Regions from separate parts of the Bacillus sp. L381 genome, predicted to be linked through region 1. Evidence: riboswitches for the same ligand, from Rfam matches in the RefSeq annotation. Region 1 holds a riboswitch; each other region holds the start of a gene.
What was found. A riboswitch is a leader RNA that binds a small molecule or an ion and turns the genes downstream of it on or off. The one in region 1 is predicted to bind S-adenosylmethionine.

Region 1 (7,177 bases):
TGGTCGCTGTCCACACCGATCGCGTATATCTTTTCGGCCTCCGCTTCCTTCAGCGCGCCGACACCCGTAAAACCGGCCGCCGTAAACAGGACATCGGCTTTCTGATGAATCATTCGTTTGGCGATCCGCTGCCCAAGCTTGTCATTATCAAACGATCCGCTGATTTCAGACAGCACACGGATATTTGGTTTGATTGATTTCGCCCCTTCCATATAGCCTTTTTTAAACCGTTTAATGACGTCGGCATCTGAGCCGCCGATAAATCCGATCGTGCCGGTTTTTGTTGTCAGGGCCGCTAGTGCTCCCGCTAAATAGCTTCCCTCATCTTCTTTAAAGGTAACGGAGGTGACGTTTTTCAGTTCTGACACTGAATCAATCAGCACAAACTGCTGGTTCGGATATTTTTTAGCGACCTTTTCTAAATCCGGCTGCATGCTGTAGCCGAGTGCCACAACAAGATCATTTCCTTCTTTTACAAGCTGAGTCAGTCCTTTTTCATATGTATCGGTATCCTTTATTTCTCTGTAGTCAAATGTGATGCCGAGCTCGTCTCTTGCTTTCATTAAGCCTTGAAAACCGGAATCATTAAAGGACTGGTCGCCAAGTCCGTTGTCCGTCAGCATCATCCCGATTTTTTTCGCCTCGCGGCCGGCCGTTTCGTCTGATCGGCTGTTTGCACATCCGGCCGCACCGAGTGCGATCAGCAGAACAGCCGCAAATATCATCATTTTTTTCATTGAAACTCTCCTTTGCGGTTTTTTCTATATATCGGTCTGCGTGTCAGAATATTTTATTTCAATAAAATATTTATTTTTACATGAAGAACTAAGAAAACAAGGAATATTGTGGTTTTACAGGAAATAAAAAACATCGGTTTTGTTCACCGATGTTTTTGCAGAAAATTTATTGTTTTTCGTATGTCCAGCCGTCTTCCTGGTACACCTTGCCGTTTTTCATCAGGTGGCCGAGCGCCCGCTTAAAGGCGGCTTTGCTTAAATTGAACCGTTCGCGGATATCGTCAGGATGGCTTTTGTCTCCGTATGGCATCGCGCCGTTTCTTGATCTCAGATAGGTCAAAATCTCTTCCGCGTCAACGGAAAGCGCGTCCTGCTTTCTCGGCAGCAGCGACATGTTGACGGAGCCGTCTTCCTTCACCTCGATGACACGCCCTGTCACACGGCTGCCGAGTCTCGGCTCTTCTTTTCTTTCCGAAGAGTGAATAAACCCGCGGATGCCTTCATCAGTAATCAGGAAAGAGCCTGATGCGATCAGCCTATACACCGTGCCCGTCAGTTCTTTATTCATCATCTCTTCGCCTGCATCCGTAAATAATTCGCTGATGATGTCCTCCGGCGCCGGCTTGGCAAACATGCGCCCGCGGTTTGTCACCTTAAGCATACAATACAGTCTGTCGCCTTTTTGCGGCCAGACGGATTTGTACGGGGGCAGATGCTCCGTTGCGACGAGCGCGTCTTTTGACAGACCGACATCGACGAATACGCCCATATCCTCCACTTTATCCGTCACTTCCACCCATCCGTAATCATAAAAGCTGATGAGCGGCTTTTTCATCGTCGCCGCGAGCCTTTCCTGATGGTCGACGTAAATAAATACGTCCACTTCATCTCTGTCTTCGATATCCTCTGTGATTTCACTGTTATGTAAAAGAACCGTATCCTCGCCGTCAGTTAAAAAATAACCGAAATCGGTTTGGTGATCTATACTAAGCGTGAGCTGCTGCCCTGGTCTCATGTTATCGTCCTTCCTGCTTCGCCCGTATGAGGCTGATGTTTTTCTCATTTTTTCCAATTCACACAAATTCATGCTTTATGCTGTTGGACATTTCTCTTTATTCTACTATAATCAACTCATAAGTGAAATGTTATAGGAGGTTTTCTCATGGCAAAAGAAAGTTCTTTTGATATCGTATCAAAAGTTGAATTTCCCGAAGTGCAGAACGCGATTCAGATGACGCTGAAAGAAATCGGCACACGCTATGATTTTAAAGGATCTAAAAGCGATGTGAGTTTAGAAAAGGAAGAACTTGTCCTGATTTCAGATGACGAGTTTAAATTGAATCAGCTCAAAGATGTGCTGAGCGGCAAGCTGATCAAACGGGACGTGCCGACGAAAAACATTGAATACGGCAAAATCGAAAATGCCTCGGGAGGCACGGTGCGACAGCGCGCGAAGCTTGTACAGGGCATTGATAAAGACAACGCAAAAAAAATCAATGCGGTGATTAAAAACTCCGGCTTGAAAGTGAAGTCGCAGATTCAGGACGACCAAGTGCGCGTCACCGGAAAAAATAAAGATGATCTGCAGCAGATTATTGCAGCCGTCCGCGGTGCAGACCTGCCGATTGATGTTCAATTTATTAATTTTAGATAAATTATGTGATTCCTATTGATTATTGTCTCTATTTTCGGTAAATTTGGAGAAAGGGATTTTCACAGTTACGTTTTGGAAACCCATGACAATTAAATGAACGTTCTTATCAAGAGAAGCCGAGGGACTGGCCCGACGACGCTTCAGCAACCGGTGTAATGGTTTAACCAAACCATGACCAAGGTGCTAAATCCAGCAAGCTAAACAACAGCTTGGAAGATAAGAAGAGAGACAAATGATCACAAAGTCTTCTTCTTAAGAAGACTTTTTTTATTTCTCTTTTTTCCTTGCTGAATGTGATGAAGGAGGCAAACAATGGGACTATTACAAGACTTGGAAGAACGGATATTAATCGGGGACGGCGCGATGGGCACTCTCCTTTATTCCTACGGCATTGACAGATGTTTTGAGGAACTGAACGTCTCAAAGCCCGATGAAATCAAGCGGATACATAAGGCTTACGTGGAAGCCGGGGCAGACATCGTCCAAACAAACACGTACGGCGCGAATTTTATTAAGCTCTCAAGATACGGACTTGAGGATGAAACGAAAAAAATCAATCAGGAGGCGGTCAGAATCGCGCGCGCTTCCTCAGACGGCGCTTATGTTTTGGGAACGATGGGCGGCATCCGCACCTTCAACAAAAACGCCTACAGCCTTGAGGAGATTAAACGCAGCTTTCGGGAGCAGCTTTATTTACTGCTTCACGAGGAGCCGGACGGCCTGCTTTTGGAAACATACTATGATTTAGAAGAGGCGCGCGAAGTGCTGAAGATCGCCAGAAAAGAAACGGAACTCCCGATCATGCTGAACGTTTCCATGCACGAACAGGGCGTGCTGCAGGACGGAACATCGCTTCGGGAAGCCCTCAAATCAATTGCCGGCCTCGGCGCTGATATAACGGGAATCAATTGCAGGCTCGGCCCGTACCACATGATTGAAGCCCTTACCGAAGTGCCTATTTTCCGTGACGCTTATTTATCGGTCTATCCGAACAGCAGCCTTCCGTCTTTAGAAGGAGGCCGGCTTGTTTATGATACGGACGATGCCTATTTCCGGGAGAGCGCCATACAATTCCGCACTCAGGGCGCGCGCATTATCGGGGGCTGCTGCGGCACAACGCCCAACCACATCAGAGCCATGGCTGAAGCGGTCAGAGGACTCTCACCCGTCACTGATAAAGAAGTGAAAATCAGACGGGAAGAAGAAGTCATCTCAGTCCGGGATGAACGGACCGAGCCGGGTTTAGACGAAATCGCCGCGCAAAAACGGTCAATTATCGTAGAGCTTGATCCGCCGAAAAAATTGAATTTTGAAAAATTTCTGCAAGCGGCGGCTGAATTAAAGGAAACCGGCATAGAAGCGCTGACGCTCGCCGACAATTCATTGGCGACACCGAGAATCAGCAATGCGGCCTGCGGTGCATTACTGAAAGAGCGCCTTGATATCCGTTCTCTCGTCCACATTACATGCAGAGACCGCAATATCATCGGCCTTCAGTCACATTTAATGGGGCTGGATACGCTCGGGCTCACCGACATTTTAGCCATCACGGGCGATCCTTCAAAAATCGGCGACTTTCCGGGAGCTACCTCCGTCTATGATTTGACGTCCTTTGACTTGATCAGGCTGATTAAGCAATTCAACGAGGGCATTTCCTTATCAGGGAAACCGCTCGGCAAGAAAACGAACTTTTCCGTAGCCGGGGCATTCAATCCGAATGTCCGCCATCTTGATAAGGCGGTAAAAAGGCTCGAGAAAAAAATCGAGTGCGGAGCCGACTACTTCGTGTCTCAGCCTGTTTACTCAGAGCAGCAGCTCATTGACATTCATCATGAAACGAAGCATCTCACAACGCCGGTATATATCGGCATTATGCCGTTAACGAGCAGCCGCAACGCAGAGTTCATTCATCATGAAATACCGGGCATTAAGCTGTCAGACAGCATCCGGGAAAAAATGGCGCAGGCCGGTGAAGATAAGCGGAAGCAGAAAGCCGAGGGCCTTGCCATCGCCAAGTCGCTTCTTGACACGGCGTGCGAGCTGTTTAACGGAATCTATTTAATCACCCCGTTTCTCCGTTCTGATTTGACGTCAGAACTTGCAGCTTATATTAAGCAAAAGGATGAAAAGCGGGCTGATGTATATTTGCATTGATGTGAAAACAAGCCGCCTGATATGACAGGCGGCTTTTTCATGGTACGATACAGAAAAAGAATCAAGCAAAGGAGGATTTTTTCATGGTTGAAGTAAAACCCATCACCGCAGAAGACACGTACGCGATCAGACACAGCGTGCTGCGCCCCATCAGACGATAGAGGATTGTAAATATGATCAGGACAGCGTAAAAGGAGCTTTTCATCTCGGAGGTTTTTACGACGGACAATTGATCAGCATCGCTTCTTTCTATCCGCAGCATCAGCAGGCATTAAAAGCTGAGCCCGCCTACCAGCTGCGCGGCATGGCGACGCTTGAGGAATACCGGACACAAAAAGCGGGAAGCACATTAATCGCCTATGCAGAACGGAAACTGGCCGATATGGGGGCGGCGCTTGTCTGGTGCAACGCCAGATGTCACGTGAAAGGATATTATGAAAAGCTCGGCTGGACAAGCATCGGAAGCTCCTTTGACATACCCGGCATCGGCTCGTATGTGATCATGTATAAGAACTCGCTTGAAACAGACAAAAGCCCTTGGCGTCTCTTATAAGGGCTTTGTTTTGTTATTTTTAGCGTTAAGCGGATCTGGACATCACGTCCCGCTCCCCATGCTTTTTTAAGCGCCGCTATTGACGCTCTCCCGCTTTTTTATTACCCTTTGTTCATTAAGCAACAAGGACAGCAGGTGTGAAACGATACCTGGCATTGCCGATTTCAGCTATTTTTTAAGAAAAGGGAGTAAAAGATGAATACGATCCAAAAACCGAAAATCCCGAAAGAATTGCCGGTGCTTTCTTTCACCGAAGCGCTTCAGGACGAACAGATCAAAGAAGTCATAATTGAAAACGAAATCATAAGCGGCAAACTGCACAGCCTGCGCGCTGAAAAAGTCATTTTCAGAAACACGGTTTTTATAGATGCCTCTTTCAGACATATGGAATGTACGGATGTTCTGTTTGAAAAATGTGATCTCTCAAACGCTGATTTCAGCGGAAGCATCATCCATAGAACGGTCTTTCAGCATTCAAAACTTCTCGGCTTGAACTTGGCGGATTCCGCTATGCGCAATGTGCGGTTTGAAGACTGCCTCGCAAATTACAGCTCGTTCAGCTATTCCAATATGAAGCATGTCCGGTTTGACACGTGCGCTCTTTTAGAAAGCGAGTGGAATGATGCCGCCCTTGAACACACAGATCTTAACGCATGTGATCTGAACGGCTCAAACTTCATCGGCACGTCTCTTTTTAACATGGATATCAGTACGTGCACATTTGATCACCTGCACGTCTCACTTGATAAGCTGAAAGGATGCCGCATCTCTCCGGCGCAGGCCGTTACATTCGCAGAAGCGCTCGGAGCCATCGTGACGTAATCCCCTGAACTACAAAATGAAACGGCGGGCGATGTCCGCTATCGTTCGAATGCCTTTTTCCAAGTCCGGCAAGGATGCGTACGAATAGGAAAGACGCAGGCTTTGCCGGTCTTCGGGAAGGTAAAGAGCTCCCGGATTGATCAGCACGCCGGCCTCCAGTGCACGGGTGAAAAACGTTTGAACAGCGAACGCTTTATGAAAGGTAACCCAAATATAAAAGCCTCCCTCCGGAACATGCCACTCCGCAATATCTCCCGCGTATTTCTCAAGAAAATGCAATGCCGCATCTCTCCTGATTTTGAGTTCCTTCCTGAGACGCAAGAGACGCGTTTCATAGCGGCCGTTTGACAGCCATTGGCATGCCGCCCATTGGGATAAAGCGCTGGAGCCGTAATCCGTCTGCATCGGATTCGGGCGGCCGGCTGCTCGGCATCCTGAATAAATGCTCGGCATTGGTGATGTGGGGGGCGGCTGTTTATTTTGCAACGCTTTTGCTCCGATAAAAAGGAGATCCGGCAAGTCATGTTGAATGTACCGAAGGGGAAAGGGGGAATTGGAATGTCAGAGATTCTAAAGCTGCATCATTACCACAGGTGGGCGAATGAGCAAGTCATTCAGCACCTGAAGACCATGCCCGCGGCAAGCTTACAGCAGAAACTTAAAAGTGTTTTCCCGACCGTGAACGCCGTGCTTGTGCATATATGCCGGGCCGATTACATCTGGCTTCACGTGCTTTACGGAGAAACTTACGAACAAATCGTCTCGCGATTTGATCAATTTGAAAAGCTTGGCGGAGATTTGGGGGCTATTGAAAATAGAATGACAGAGCAGTACGAAGATTACAGCCGATTTTTAAAAGAACTGGAGAATCCGGAAGGTCCGATTTCCATTTCTCATCCGCGCCTGGGAACGCTAAAGACGACATATGCAGATGTGATCCGGCATGTTGTGAATCACGGCACATACCATCGCGGCAACATAAGCGCGATGCTTCATCAAATGGGATATAAAGGCGTGCCGACTGACTACATTTTCTTTTCAGACGAATCATAAAAAAGCAAAGGCATGCTGAGCCTTTGCTTTTTCTCTTCGAATCTATCACAATCCGGCATAGCTGGAAGCGCCCGGGGTAAGCTTTACAGGCCTCCCGGTTTTAAAAGAATTCGTCGCGGCGATCCCGATTTCTAAGTTAATCGTGGCATCGACGTCTGTCACAATCGGAGTTTCCCCTTTTTTCACACATTCGGCAAAGTGCTC
Region 2 (7,177 bases), 410 kb from region 1:
CATACTTTGAGCATCGTTTTCACGACTTCTTTATGAAAAACGTTCGGCCCGTTTTTGGCCATTCCGATACCGATAATTGATGATGATGTCACCTGCGCCAAAGGGACAGGCAGACCGAAGACGGAACTGATAATGACAAGCCCCGCGCCGGTTCCGGACAGCAGGATGCCTTCGCCGGCTGAAAATCTCGTAATCTTTTTTCCGTTGGTTTCAAGCACTTTGCGTCCTAATAGCAGAGCGCCGAGAGCGACAAATACGCCTCCGTACAGCGTCCCTTTGGACACGCTGAGCACGCCGGCCGCAACCAACGGTCCTACCGCATTTGCGACGTTGTTCATTCCGGCTGAAAAAGCTTCCCAAAACCCCGCAATAAGCAGCACAATCCCCAATATCTTCTGTTTCCGATTCGAAACGACCCGAATATTCAGATAACTGAATACCTTCGATACGAGAAATGTGAAACAGAACGCGACAAACGGAACAAGCACCCAAAAGATCACAATCACCAGAAGATGCTGTAAAAACAACACTTTGTATGCGACGCCGACACCGACAATCGCCCCGACAGTGACCTCACTCGTCGACAGCGGAATGCCGAGCACATTCGCCGTGAATAACGATAGCGCCGCCGCCCCGATAATAATGCAGACAATGGTGAGCGTAATCGTCTGTTCGGGAATGATTCCGCCGCTGATTGTCTTAACGACTTCTCCGCCGCCGATAACCGCCCCTGACAGGACGCCGGCTGCGCAGATGATCAGCGCATACGTTTTCTTTTTAACGGCGCCTGACCCGTAAGCGACTCCCATTGAAGCTGCGGCTCCGCTGGCTCCGATATTCATGGCAAAAAACAGGCTGAATAAAATAGCGGCTAATTCCATCTTGCAGCTCCTTTATTCATGCAGTCCGCATTCTGTTTTCGCCATGCCGTTCCATCTGCCGCTGCGCAAATCTTCTGCGGTAAACGCAGGTGAAGTGCACGGTTCACAGCCGATGCTCGGATAGCCCTGATCATGAAGGATATTATAATCCAGCTCATGCTTGGATGTATATCTCCAGATGTCTTTCCATGTCCAATGGATCAGCGGGCATACTTTAATTGATTGAAACTTGTCGTCTTTATTCAGGAAATTCGTATTCGCCCGGCTCGGCCCTTGATCGCGGCGAAGGCCTGACAGCCATGCCGGACGCCCGGCGAGCGCTTCTCTTAATGGCAGAATTTTTCTAATGAAGCAGCACTGGTTCGGTTCTCTTTCCCATAGTTTATCTCCGTGAGCCTCGGCCTGTTCCTCAAGCGTAAGGCCGGGCTGTTTCAGGATGATGTTCAGTCCCGGGTAACGTTCTTTCACTTTTTCGATCGTTTCATAGGTTTCTTTAAAGTGAAGGCCCGTATCGAGAAACACGATTTCCGCGTCTTTTTTCACTTTAGAAATCAAATCGATCAGGACGATGCCCTCAATCCCGAAGCTGCACGCGTAAACAAGCTGGTCTCCGTAGTGGCCGTACGCCCATTTTAAAACGGACAGCGCGCCTTTATAGGAATCGTCTTCCGGAAATGTAATCGCCGGTTCTTCCCATGTGTCATACGTTAGCATTTTTTCTTTCCTCCTCCCGGAGACAATCAAACAGCTGATGTTTTCTGCCGGTTGTCTTATCCCTCAATCTTTTTTTCATAAAAAAACTTTCAATCCAGCGGAATGAAAGACAGTGACCCGATATAGCCCTTATCTTCAAAATGCTGTGCATTTTTCTGGATGCGGCACCTTGCAATACATGCAGGTTGCCGGGCGTCATCGGTCCAGTCCCTCAGCCGCTCTTGATAAGCTTTTAGATTTGTACTAAATTTTAGCACAATTCTAACAGAAGTCAACCCGAGTTTTTTGATAGGAATAATAAAAACAGGCTCTGAGGCCTGTTTTTATTATCATTATTTTTTAAACCAATCTTTTGACTCGGGATTCTGTTTCCATGATTTCAGTTTCTCAATGTCATCTGAATGAATCGTTCCGTTTTCTAGCGCCACTTCAATCAGCGTGTCATAATCCGTTAATGAGTAATACGGCAGACCCGCTTTTTTAAAGGCTTCTCTTGCTTTCGGCAGGCCGTATGTAAAAATGGAAATGACGCCGAGGACTTCCGCACCCTCTTTTTTAAGGGCTTCCGCAGCTTCGAGCACGCTGCCTCCGGTAGAAATCAAGTCTTCAATCACGACTGTTTTTTGCCCTTTTTTAACGGCGCCTTCTATTTGATTTCCTTTGCCGTGCGCTTTCGGCTTGCTTCTGACGTAGCACATCGGCGCGCCTGTACGGTCTGCGAGAAGCGCAGCGTGAGGAATGCCTGCCGTTGCAGTTCCCGCGATCATCTCCGCCTCTGGGAAATGATCTTTCAGCAGTTTGCTGAGCCCGTCCGCTACATCATTTCTCACTTCCGGATACGATAATGTCAGACGGTTGTCACAATAGATCGGTGATAAAATGCCGCTCGCCCAAGTAAATGGCTCATTCGGACGTAAAAAGACAGCTTCAATGTGTAATAGATGTTTTGCGATAGCTTGTTTCATCGGCGAACACCCTCCCATTCCAGTTTAATTGCTTCATATGCTTTAACGGGATTTTCCGCTTTTGTAATTGAGCGGCCCACGACAATGGCTGACGAGCCGTTTTCTTTCGCAAATGACGGAGTCGCCGTCCGGACTTGATCGTCAGCTGCGTCACTAGCGGTGCGGATGCCGGGCGTGACTGTCAGAAATGACGGCCGGACCGCTTCATAAATGGCTTTTGTTTCATGAACCGAACATACCACTCCGTCCAGACCGCACTCTTCCGCCATTTTTCCGTAATGAACAACCGTTTCTAAAAGCGGCTTTTGCAGCAGAAGCTCTTCCTTCGCCATCTGCTCTGAAGTGCTGGTCAGCTGGGTGACTGCAATTAAAGACGGGCGTTTTTTGCCTCTCGGTGTGCCCTCTTCAAGCCCTTCTAGAGCCGCTCGCATCATACGTGCGCCTCCCGCTGCATGGACATTGACGAGATCAACGCCGAGGCCGGCAAGCCGTTTCATCGCTTTATTGACTGTAGTCGGAATATCGTGAAGCTTCAAATCTAAAAATATGTCACAATTCCGTTCTTTTAATTGGTGAATGATGGCCGGGCCTTCCTGATAAAAAAGTTCCATCCCCGTTTTGACAAACAGCCTTTCCTTTTCAAACAAATCTAAAAACGCTAAAGTTTCTTCCCCTGATGCAAAATCAAGCGCGATGATGGGCAGGTTGTTTTTCATGTTTCCAGCTCCTTCCGATGCATTCACTTACAGATTGAAAGCCGTATTGGCGCAGCACACGAGGGAGCTGTTCTATGATTTCCGGGCAGACAAACGGATTGACGAAGTTTGCCGTGCCGACCGCAACCGCACTCGCCCCGGCAAGTAGAAATTCCAGTGCATCCTCTGCGGTCTGGACGCCGCCCATCCCGATAATCGGAATTTGAACGGCCTGACTGACTTCGTATACCATCCGGATGGCGACCGGTTTGATTGCCGGGCCTGACAACCCGCCCGTTTTATTTGCTAAAATCGGCCGTCCTGTCTTAAGATCGAGCCTCATCCCGACGAGTGTATTAATCATCGTCAGGCCGTCAGCACCGGCTGCTTCAATCGCCTTGGCAATTTCGGTTATGTTGGCGACATTAGGCGAAAGCTTCACATATACAGGCACTGCGGAAACTTCTTTTACCGCCTTTGTCAGATCAGCCGCCATGACGGGATCAGTGCCAAAAGCAATCCCGCCCGTTTTGACATTCGGACACGAAATGTTAAGTTCAAGCGCATGCACATTCGGCGCTTTGCTGATATGCTCGGCCACTTCTTTATAGTCTTCCACCTGAGAACCGGCGACGTTTGCGATAATCGGCGTATCAAACTGTTCAAGCCAAGGCAGCTCATGTTTGAGTACATGCTCAAGTCCGGGATTTTGCAGGCCAATGGCATTCAGCATTCCCGCGTTTGTCTCCGCTACTCTCGGTGTCGGATTTCCGAAACGCGCTTCGTTCGTAGTGGCTTTAATCATGATGCCTCCGAGGCATGATAAATCATAAAATCCGGCATATTCCTTTCCGAAACCGAAACATCCGGAAGCGGGGATGATCGGGTTTTTCAATCGGAGACCCGGCAAATTCACCTCTAACATTACAGCGCCACCTCCTCAGCTTTAAATACCGGCCCGTCAAGGCAGACTTTCACATATGATGTATCGCTTTCGCCCGTACGGCACACGCAGGCGAAGCAGGCCCCTATTCCGCAGCCCATCCGCTCCTCCATCGAGAGATAAACCTCTTTATGGCCGTACTGCTGCTTCAGTGCTTTCAGCATCGGTGTCGGCCCGCAGCTGAGCAGGACATCGAATTCGAGCTGCTTTTCGCGGATGATGTCAGTGACAAATCCTTTTTCTCCATATGTCCCGTCAGCCGTCGCCACATAGGTGTCTCCGTACGCGAGACATTCCTGTTCATAAAAAACATCCTTTGCTGATTGAAACCCCAGCACGTGAATGACGTTTACGCCTTTTTCCGTCAGGCGCTTTGACAGTTCCTGCAAAGGCGGAACCCCGACTCCGCCTCCGACTAACAGCGCGGTTTTGCCGGGTTCAATCCGCCGGACGGGGAATCCGTTGCCGAGAGGGCCGAGAACATCTATCCTGCTGCCCTCTTTTTTCTCGGACAAAAGACGCGTTCCCTCACCGTCAGTTCTGTAGATAACGGATACTTCATTCACGGCGAAATCGACGTCCGCAATGCTGAGCGGCCTTCTTAAAAGCGGCGTGACCGCGTCACTCACCTTTAAATGAAGAAACTGTCCCGGCTCGGTAAAGTGCCGGACAAGTTCTCCTTTCAGCACCATCTTATAGATCCGGTCGGCAATTTCCGAGTTGGATTGAACAGTCAAATGCGCTTTTTTCATATCGTGAGAGCCGCCTTTTGATTGGTTTCAGATGCAGGCATATGATCCGCACAGAATGTCATGCTTTCCAATACCCGCAAAATGGCTTCGGCCGTATCTAAAGATGTCAGGCAGGCGACTCCGTTCTCAACGGATTCGCGGCGGATTCTGAAGCCGTCTCTGGCCGGCTGTTTGCCTTTTGTCAGCGTATTGATGACAAATTGCGCTTCACCGTTTCTGATGACGTCGATGAGATTTTTTCCTTCTTCGCCGATTTTCCCGACGACCTGAGCCGGAATCCGAGCGTCTTTCAAATAAGCCGCCGTTCCTTCCGTCGCCAAGATGTTATAGCCGATTGCATGGAACCGCTTTGCGATCATAAGTCCTTCTTCTTTATCTTTATCGGCAACGGTCAATAGCACTGAGCCGTAATTCGGGATTTGAATGCCAGAGGCAATCAGCGCTTTGTAGAGCGCTTTTTCCAGGGTTGAATCTTTGCCCATGACCTCTCCCGTCGACTTCATTTCAGGCCCTAATGTAATATCCACTCTTCTCAGCTTCGCGAATGAGAAGACAGGCGCTTTCACGTATACCCCCTGCTGTTCAGGCTGCAGCCCTTCTTTGTAGCCGAAATCAGCAAGCTTTTGGCCGAGAATGACCTTTGTCGCCAGATTCGCCATCGGAATCTTTGTGATTTTGCTTAAGAACGGCACGGTTCTGCTTGACCGCGGATTTACTTCGAGCACGTACACTTCACCTTGCGAAAGTACGAACTGGATGTTCAGCAAGCCAATGATGTTGAGGCCTTTTGCTAAAGCTACAGTGTATTGTTCGATTTTTTTCTTAATGTCTTCGCTTAAAGACTGAGGCGGATAGACGGCGATTGAATCTCCTGAGTGGACGCCGGCCCGCTCGATATGCTCCATAATTCCCGGGATGACGACTGTTTCGCCGTCGGATACGGCATCGACTTCGATTTCTTTCCCCGTCAGATAACGGTCAATTAACACCGGATGCTGCGGGTTGATTTTGACCGCGTTTTTCATATAGTGAAGCAGCTCTTCTTCATGATAGACGATTTCCATCGCCCGGCCGCCGAGCACGTATGAAGGGCGGACAAGAACCGGATAGCCGATGGATGCAGCAATTTTGACCGCTTCGCTCACCGATACAGCGGTTTTTCCGAGCGGCTGCGGCACATTCAGCGCCTCAAGCGCCTGCTCGAACTTATCCCTGTCTTCCGCACGGTCTAAATCCTCAAGTGATGTGCCGAGGATTTTGACGCCGCGGGCGCTCAATTCTTCCGCAAGGTTGATCGCCGTCTGGCCGCCGAATTGGACGACAACTCCTACCGGCTGTTCCAAATCGATGATGTGCATGACATCTTCAACCGTCAGCGGTTCAAAATACAGCTTGTCTGATATGCTGAAATCAGTGGACACCGTCTCAGGGTTGTTGTTGATAATAATCGCTTCATAGCCTGCCTGCTTGATCGCCCAGACAGAATGAACGGTCGCATAGTCAAATTCGACGCCCTGTCCGATGCGGATCGGACCTGAGCCGAGGACGACGACACTTTTTCTTGGTGTAACCTCAGACTCATTTTCTTCCTCATATGTGCTGTAGAAGTACGGGGTTTCTGATTCGAATTCCGCCGCGCATGTATCCACCATTTTATATACAGGCTTGATGGCTGCTTCTTTTCGCATTTGATACAGCTCTCGTTCCGGCATGTTCCATTCCCGGCTGATATATTTGTCGGAAAAGCCGAGTTCCTTCGCTGTCTGAAGGACGGCGAGGCTGCCTTTTTCCGCTTTCAGCTTTCTTTCAAAAGCGACCAGCTTATAGAGCTTGTGCAAAAAGAAAACGTCAATTGCGGAAAACTCATGAAGCTGCTCTACCGTGTAGCCTCTTCTGAAAGCTTCAGCGAGGTAAAACAGCCGTTCGTCTCCGGCCTTTCTGATCCGTTTTTCCAAAAGCCCGTCAGAAATTTCTTCCGCATCCTTCAGTTCGAGATGATAGACATCGGCTTCCAGTGAGCGGACTGCCTTTAACAGCGATTCTTCAAGGGTGCGTCCGATGGCCATGACCTCTCCGGTCGCTTTCATTTGTGTTCCGAGTCTGCGGTTTGCCGATTCAAATTTATCAAACGGCCAGCGCGGGATCTTAGAAACGACATAGTCAAGCGCAGGCTCAAAAGCCGCATATGTTTTTCCCGTTACGGGGTTCATCATTTCATCAAGAGAAA
Region 3 (7,177 bases), 220 kb from region 1:
CTACCCCAGCAGAATTACAGGCCAGCGCATCTTTACGATCTGCGTGCCCGTGTTAGATGCAAACCGGGAAGTCACCGATTATTTAGTGGCCGCCATACAAGTCGATTATTTGAGAAATATGATCAATATGCTAAGTCCTGACGTTTATGTCAAGGCAACCCACCAGGATAAAGTGATATTTGCCAGCGGACGCGCTGATCAATCAGAAGGCGTGCAGCCGGTCAGCGGCTATCTGGATGATATTAACTGGAATATCAATGTTTTTCCGAAACCGGTTGAGCTGAACGAGCTGACCAAAAGCGTGCTGCTGCCGATGTCCAGTATCGCCGTGCTGCTGAATATTCTGTTCATCCTCGTTCAATATTATCTGCTTAAGCGCAAGACCCAGCTGGAGCGCGCTCAAAACGAGGCGCAGAAATTGGAGCTGATCGGAACGCTTGCCGCAAGCACCGCCCATGAAATCCGGAACCCGCTTACAGGGATCAGCGGCTTCATTCAGCTTTTGCAGAAAAAATATAAAACAGAGGAAGATCAGCTGTATTTCTCAATTATTGAGCAGGAGATTAAACGGATCAATCAGATTGTCAGTGAGTTTTTAGTGCTCGGCAAACCGACCGCGGAACGATTAGAAGTGAACTCTCTGCAGGATATCCTTGATGAGATTATGCCGATTATTTATTCGGAAGGGAATCTTTATAATGTGGAAGTAAATGTGGAGATTCTCGTCAATCGGCCGCTCAAGGTCAATTGCACGAAAGACCATATTAAACAGGTCATCTTAAATGTCGCGAAAAACGCGCTTGAGTCAATGCAGGAAGGCGGCCGGCTGTCCATCTATTTAGAAGCCCGCGACCATAAAGCAGTCATTAAGGTTGCTGACAACGGAATGGGTATTTCTGAAGATATGCTTGAGCACATTTTTCTTCCGTTTGTAACGTCAAAAGAAAAAGGAACCGGTCTCGGCCTTGTCGTGTGTAAACGAATCATGCTGATGTACGGCGGTTCGATTGACATTCAAAGCGAAGTCGATAAAGGCACAGAGGTCACCATTACCCTCCCTGCCGCTTCACGATGAAAAAACACCCTGTAACAGGGTGTTTTTTAGATAAAGAAGAATATGTGTAAGAGGATATACCGGGGAACGGCATCATAGCCGGCAGATAGATACGAGGCGCTTCGTGAGCTGTGCCGGCGGAAAAACCCGCTGACTGTACGCGGTCATCTTTCGGATGCGGCGCTTGATCAGGAAGCGCATTCAGTCTTCGTTATCTGTTTATCATTAATTATTTGTTTGCTTCATATGCAGGCATGATGTCACCGCGGGAGAACAAGCCTATTTTCTTCACAAGGCCCTGTATTCCTTGGTGATGTGTGCGTTCACGGTTTATCAGCTGCTGATATGCGTTCATCAGACAGTCCAGTTCCTGGCTGTGCCTGATCGTGTCATATCCTGTAAACCCCTGCCTGTTAGCCGCATCTATCATCATTTTTCTCTTTTCATCAATAGATACAAGCAATTGTTCTTGTTCAGAATAACTGCCCATTCACTTCACCCCTCACCGCTAAAAGAATAGGAAACAAGTTTGATTGGGTTATTGAGCATTATTACAGATTATACTTTATTTGTAAACATTTTTTTACTAAATAACTTAATTTTTCATTTCATATTGGAATCTTTAGCATGATTACGAGAATAATACCCATTCAGGTAATGATATAAACAGAATGCGGCATATTTCAACGCACAAAAAACAGAGACAGCTGATTTTATATTAAAATAAAAAACCTCTCATGCCGCTGGCTGCATGAGAGGTTCGCAAGTCTATCAGTTTTGCACACTTTCATTTTCGTAAATCGGCACCCAGCCTTCAGTCGTCACGAAGATTCGGATGGCGACGACCCGGCGGTCTTCCTGAAGCGTAAAGTAGTGGCGGATGTTCTCCGGAACCGAAATCAAATCTCCCGGATTTAAACGGACATCAAAAAAAGTGCCGTCTTTGCCTTGAATGACGAAGATGCCGTGCCCGCTGACAATAAAGCGGACTTCATCATCCGTGTGGTGATGTTCTCTTTGGAAATTTTTCAATAATTCATCTAGATTCGGCGTTGAATCTGATAAAGAAATGACATCCTGAGACTGATAGCCGCGCCGGGCTGAAATATCCTGAATCTCCTTGTCAAACGCCGCGAGAATCCGCTCTTTTTCAGCTTCGGTTACATCATATTTCTCCGAAAGCTCAGGCGGAAGTTTTTCAATATTCCACTGCTCATAGATTACCTCTTGTTCGTCTAAAAAGCGCGCTACTTCTTCCTGATTTTCAATGATCGTATTCTTTTCATCATGAATTCTGATTGTCGCCATTTTGCATTCCTCCTTTTATTTTACGAGCTGCGGCCGAAGTGACAGAAGCTTGATGTGACAGCTGAATAAAAATTCATAGGCTTCCAGCACCCTTTTCGCCTCAAACGCGGTCCGCCCCCATGCCGTAATGCCGTGATTGCGGATTAATACCGCGCCTGATTCGGTGTCTGCATGGCGCGCGAAGCTTTCGGCCAATGCCGGGATGTGCGCCGGATTGTCAATGATCGGAACGGTCACCGCCGCGTTTTCCTCCCACAATCCGAGCGCCTTAATAATCTCCTGCCCCTGAAAGGTGATTTGTTTTTCATCTCCGTAGAGCTCTGAGATGACATTATTATTAACGGTATGGACATGCAGACAGCAGCCTGCGTCTGTCTTTTTGTATAAGTAAGTATGAAGAAGCGTTTCTGCCGAGGGTTTTAAGGAATGGCCGGTCTCAGCGGGCTTCCCGTTCTCATCGACTAAGAGAAAATCTTCGTCTGTTTCTTTTCGTTTGTCTTTGCCGCTTGCCGTAACGAGAAAAGTCAGCGGCCCGTCGGATACTTTAATGGAAAGATTTCCGCTCGTTGCCGGAAACCAGTCTCTTTCAGCCAGCTCGCGCTTTACCTCGGCAAGTTCGCGCCAGCGTTCTTCTTTTGCAGCCATGCCTGCACCTCCCCGATGTTTTCGATGCCTGTTTTCACCTCATGAAAATCTTGAAAAGGCAGATGCCGAAGACCGAGTTCTTTGCATTCAGTCAAAAGATAATCCCTTGCAAAGCACATATCGGATAATTTTGCAGCCTCGAGGTCCGTGACCGAATCACCGATCATAATGAGAAAATTCTGCTGATCGGACAGCTTTCGGATCACTGACGGTTTGCAGCAGCCGCATTGATTCGTGCAGTCGCCGTCACAGGCGTGCGGCCAATTGATATGAATATATTCATTGTCAAAGGAAGCATGATTGCAGAAAATCCGCTCCTTTTCTACGATGCCTTCCAAAAGCGGGTGCACAAAAAAGTCCATTCCCCCGCTTACGATATAAAACGGGAGATCGTTTGACCGGACAAACGAGACAAAATCCAAAAAGCCGTCCCTTATTTTCGCATCCTTCAGGATAAAATCAGTCAGCTCTTCTTTTAAACTGCTCGGCAGCAGCCCAAACATCCGGCCGACTCCTTCCTGGATTGATAGGCTTTTAGACAGAACACCGTCTTTTAATTCAAGCCACTCAGGAGGCGCAAATTCTTTCATCATACTGACAATGTTGTCGTTCATGGTAACCGTTCCGTCGAAATCACAAATAATCAGCGGTGTGCGGGTCATACGGCTTCCACCCTTCCCCATTTGTCTAATGCGAGCTGAAGATCTTTGCACGACGCGGCTTTTTCTTCAATCGGCTGGGCTTCAAGCACCGCATCAATGATGGCGCGGAACGCTTTTCCGCCTCCCTCTGCTCCGTTCGGATGGCCGTGAACGCCTCCGCCGGCATTAATGATGTGATCAATGCCGAAATCACGCATCAGCAACGGCACCATGCCGGGATGAATGCCTGCTGACGGGACGGCAAACGAGGGATGAAAGACATCGTCTTTTACACATTCATCGTGAATCGCAAGCGCGGACTCCTTCGGCAGTGCAACGGATCCGTAAGGTGACGGAAATAAACTGAAATCAGCACCGCAATAGCGGTTCAGCTTGCCGAGCAAAAGCGCATGCGATAAACCGTAAACGGGAGATGATGTGAATGCGCCGCTGACTGCCGGATGCGCCATAATCGGAAGCGGGATTTCCCCGTCTTCCGCAAGGCTTTGCATCACATCCAAACCGTAGGCGAACACATTAAGTAAGAGGGCGTCCGCCCCGAGCTCTGCCGCGCGTCTCGCTTTATCCCGCAATTCAGCAGTTCTCCCCGTCAGGTTCACGGCATACAGCGTTTTATGTCCCGTCTCCCCCCGGGTTTCCTTCAGGACTTGTTTCCCTTCGATAATGCGGGTTTCAAACGGAGCCAGCTCATTTTCAAAGAAGATTTCGTCGTCTTTAATAAGATCAACGCCGCCGAGCGCCTGCTGTCTGAGCTGTTCTTTAATGTCACGGAGATCCCGTCCGATCACCCCTTTAAATATGCTCATCAGAAGCGGTCTTTCAAATTCGCCCAGCAGTTTGCGAATGCCGTATATGCCGAACTTCGGCCCGGGAAGAGAGCGTTTAAACCCTTCGGAAAATTCAAGATCAGTCAATTTTATTTTTCCGTCCAGTGACAGCTTTCCGAATACAGTCGTCAGGACGGCGGGTATGTCTCTTGAAAAGTTCGCCTCAGGATAGGCGATGGTGATGACGGCCTGTTTTTCGTTTTCCGGGGATCCTTCTTTCTCCTCAACTTTTACGACCCGGCCTTTATGCTTTCTGAGCTGTTCTTGCTTCACAAGGGGCAGATCTGTCCAGGAACCTACCGTCAGCCCCGCTGCAATCTGTTCCGCCCGCTTTTCACTGTCTGTTGTGTCCGTCAGAAGATATGTTGCCAATACTTCGCTCATGCGTGAACGCCTCTCTTTCTTTCGAAAAACATAAAAAAACCTCTTCCGTATGAGCAGAAAGAGGCTTCGTGTTATGTCCGAATCTTATCTCTCAGCTCCTGCTGCAAGAATTAGCACCGTGCTTTAACAGTCGGTTGCCGGGCTTCATCGGGCTCGTCCCTCTGCCTGCTCTTGATAAGAATAATGATTTTATAAAGTATTTTGAATTATCGCATTGTTATTTTGATATGTCAATGCTTTTTCGGGTGAAAAGATTGAGTTTCCCGATCCGTTCCGCAGCCTCTTTAAGTCTTTCTTCACTTGTCAGAAGGCCGACTCTGATATAGCCCTCCCCCCATTTTCCGAACCCGTTTCCGGCTGCGACCGCAACATTTGCTTTTTCCAGCAGCAGATCTGAAAACGACTGTGATGTATAACCGTCCGGCACCGGGAGCCATGCAAAAAAAGAGCCCGCGGGAGCCGTGACATCCCAGCCGATATCGCGGCATGCTGCAATCCATGCATTTCGTCTCGACTCATATCTGTTATTTTGAGCTGCGACGCACGCCTGATCCGCTAAAAGAGCTGCTGCCGCCGCCTGCTGCGCGGCGGGAAACAGGCTGACAAACATATGATCCTGATAAAGGTTGATCGCTTCGATAACAGACGCGTTTCCGACGGCAAATCCGACACGCCAGCCCGCCATGTTATAAGTTTTTGACAAGGTATAGATTTCAATTCCAGTCTCTTTTGCACCTTCCGTCTCCAAAAAGCTCAGCGGTTTATGCCCGTCAAAGCCGACTGCTCCGTACGCGAAATCATGAACGACACAAATGCCGTTTTGTTCTGCAAAGCTGACCGTTTCCTCAAAAAACGCCTCTGTCGCCACGGCGCCGGTCGGATTATTCGGATAATTGAGATACAGCAGCTTCGCCTCATTTTGCACCTTTTCAGGAATTGCGCTGTAATCAGGGAGAAATCCTCTATCTTCCGTCAGCGGCATCATTTCCATTTTCGCTTTCGCAAGAGCGACCCCCGACCAGTAGTCAGGATATCCGGGATCAGGCACAAGAATTGTATCTCCCGGGTTCAAAAGACATTGCGGAATCTCTACAAGTCCCGCCTTGCCTCCGAACAGCACGGCCACTTCCGTTTCCGGATTAAGCGTAACCCCGTACTCCCTTTCATAAAATTCAGCGGCTGCTTTTTTGAAGCTGTAAGCGCCCCGGAAGGATGAGTATTTATGATTTTCCGGCCTTTCGACGGCGCGCTTCATTTCCTCAACGATATGCTGAGGCGTCGGCTGATCGGGGTTCCCCTGTCCTAAATTAATGACGTCTTTGCCTTCTTTCAGCTTTTGATTCACTTTTTGCACCAATGATGCGAAAAATTGTTCCGGCAGCTGTTTGAGTACATCAGAGATTTCAAAGTTCATATTTTCACCTTCTAAAAATTTCTTGAAATGATAGTCCATCATCATATATGGTTAAATAAAAAAAGTAAAGAGAAACTTGGGGTGTTAAAAAAATGAAATGGACCGTTTCTTGTTTGCAATTTGATATTTCATACGGAAATCCTTCAGAAAACTTCAAAAAAGCAGAATCTTTGATTGAGCAAGAAAGCCGCCGCGCTGATGTCATCGTGCTTCCTGAGTTATGGACGACCGGCTATGACCTCACACGGCTTGACCAGCTGGCGGATGAAAACGGCGAAACCTCGGTACAATGGCTTAAAAAAACGGCAAAAAGATTCAATGTACACCTCGTTGCCGGATCTGTCGCGGTCAAAGAAGGAGAAAATGTCTATAACACCATGTACATCGCCGATAACAGCGGACAGATCGTGAAGCAGTATCAAAAAGCCCATCTGTTTCAGCTGATGGATGAACATATATATCTGTCAGCCGGAAACAGCGACGGTTCCTTTGAGCTTGACGGTGTCAAGTGCGCCGGGCTGATCTGCTATGATATCCGTTTCCCCGAATGGATCAGAAAGCATACGTCCCAGGGAGCGAATGTACTGTTTATCTCTGCGGAATGGCCGTTGCCCCGCCTCGATCATTGGCGAAGCCTGCTTATCGCCAGAGCAATTGAAAACCAATGTTTTGTCGCCGCCTGCAACTGCACGGGATCCAATCCCGATAATGAATTTGCCGGCCACAGCCTGGTGATTGACCCATGGGGCCGGATTTTGGCTGAAGGAGACCGGACGGAAGGCGCAGTCCGGGCGGAAATCGATGTTTCAGATAGCGAGGCTGTGCGCGGCACCATACCGGTTTTCCAAGATTTGCGGCGTGATTTATATTAATTTTCAAAAAA

Region 2: linked by a shared signal. The riboswitch ahead of QRX25_RS07565 (phosphoadenylyl-sulfate reductase) and the one ahead of QRX25_RS05350 (bifunctional homocysteine S-methyltransferase/methylenetetrahydrofolate reductase) in region 1 are both predicted to bind S-adenosylmethionine.
Region 3: linked by a shared signal. The riboswitch ahead of mtnW (2,3-diketo-5-methylthiopentyl-1-phosphate enolase) and the one ahead of QRX25_RS05350 (bifunctional homocysteine S-methyltransferase/methylenetetrahydrofolate reductase) in region 1 are both predicted to bind S-adenosylmethionine.

What each region holds. Positions count from the first base shown of each region.
Region 1 covers NZ_CP127224.1:1,073,272-1,080,448, reverse strand. The annotation lists gene QRX25_RS05365 (BMP family lipoprotein) at 1-737, opposite strand, end outside; gene QRX25_RS05360 (CvfB family protein) at 904-1,800, opposite strand; gene QRX25_RS05355 (YajQ family cyclic di-GMP-binding protein) at 1,900-2,391, shown strand; SAM riboswitch class I at 2,492-2,614, shown strand; gene QRX25_RS05350 (bifunctional homocysteine S-methyltransferase/methylenetetrahydrofolate reductase) at 2,704-4,545, shown strand; partial or broken gene QRX25_RS05345 (GNAT family N-acetyltransferase) at 4,629-5,098, shown strand; gene QRX25_RS05340 (pentapeptide repeat-containing protein) at 5,294-5,920, shown strand; partial or broken gene QRX25_RS05335 (PLP-dependent aminotransferase family protein) at 5,930-6,325, opposite strand; gene QRX25_RS05330 (DinB family protein) at 6,479-6,973, shown strand; gene iolX (scyllo-inositol 2-dehydrogenase) at 7,019-7,177, opposite strand, start outside.
Region 2 covers NZ_CP127224.1:1,478,950-1,486,126, reverse strand. The annotation lists gene cysP (sulfate permease) at 1-881, opposite strand, end outside; gene QRX25_RS07565 (phosphoadenylyl-sulfate reductase) at 894-1,595, opposite strand; SAM riboswitch class I at 1,722-1,826, opposite strand; gene pyrE (orotate phosphoribosyltransferase) at 1,928-2,560, opposite strand; gene pyrF (orotidine-5'-phosphate decarboxylase) at 2,557-3,276, opposite strand; gene QRX25_RS07550 (dihydroorotate dehydrogenase) at 3,245-4,180, opposite strand; gene QRX25_RS07545 (dihydroorotate dehydrogenase electron transfer subunit) at 4,180-4,950, opposite strand; gene carB (carbamoyl-phosphate synthase (glutamine-hydrolyzing) large subunit) at 4,947-7,177, opposite strand, start outside.
Region 3 covers NZ_CP127224.1:1,296,790-1,303,966, reverse strand. The annotation lists gene kinD (sporulation kinase KinD) at 1-1,075, shown strand, start outside; gene spo0E (aspartyl-phosphate phosphatase Spo0E) at 1,284-1,544, opposite strand; gene mtnD (acireductone dioxygenase) at 1,826-2,362, opposite strand; gene QRX25_RS06635 (methylthioribulose 1-phosphate dehydratase) at 2,378-3,007, opposite strand; gene mtnX (2-hydroxy-3-keto-5-methylthiopentenyl-1-phosphate phosphatase) at 2,965-3,669, opposite strand; gene mtnW (2,3-diketo-5-methylthiopentyl-1-phosphate enolase) at 3,666-4,880, opposite strand; SAM riboswitch class I at 4,962-5,061, opposite strand; gene QRX25_RS06620 (pyridoxal phosphate-dependent aminotransferase) at 5,098-6,294, opposite strand; gene QRX25_RS06615 (carbon-nitrogen family hydrolase) at 6,387-7,166, shown strand.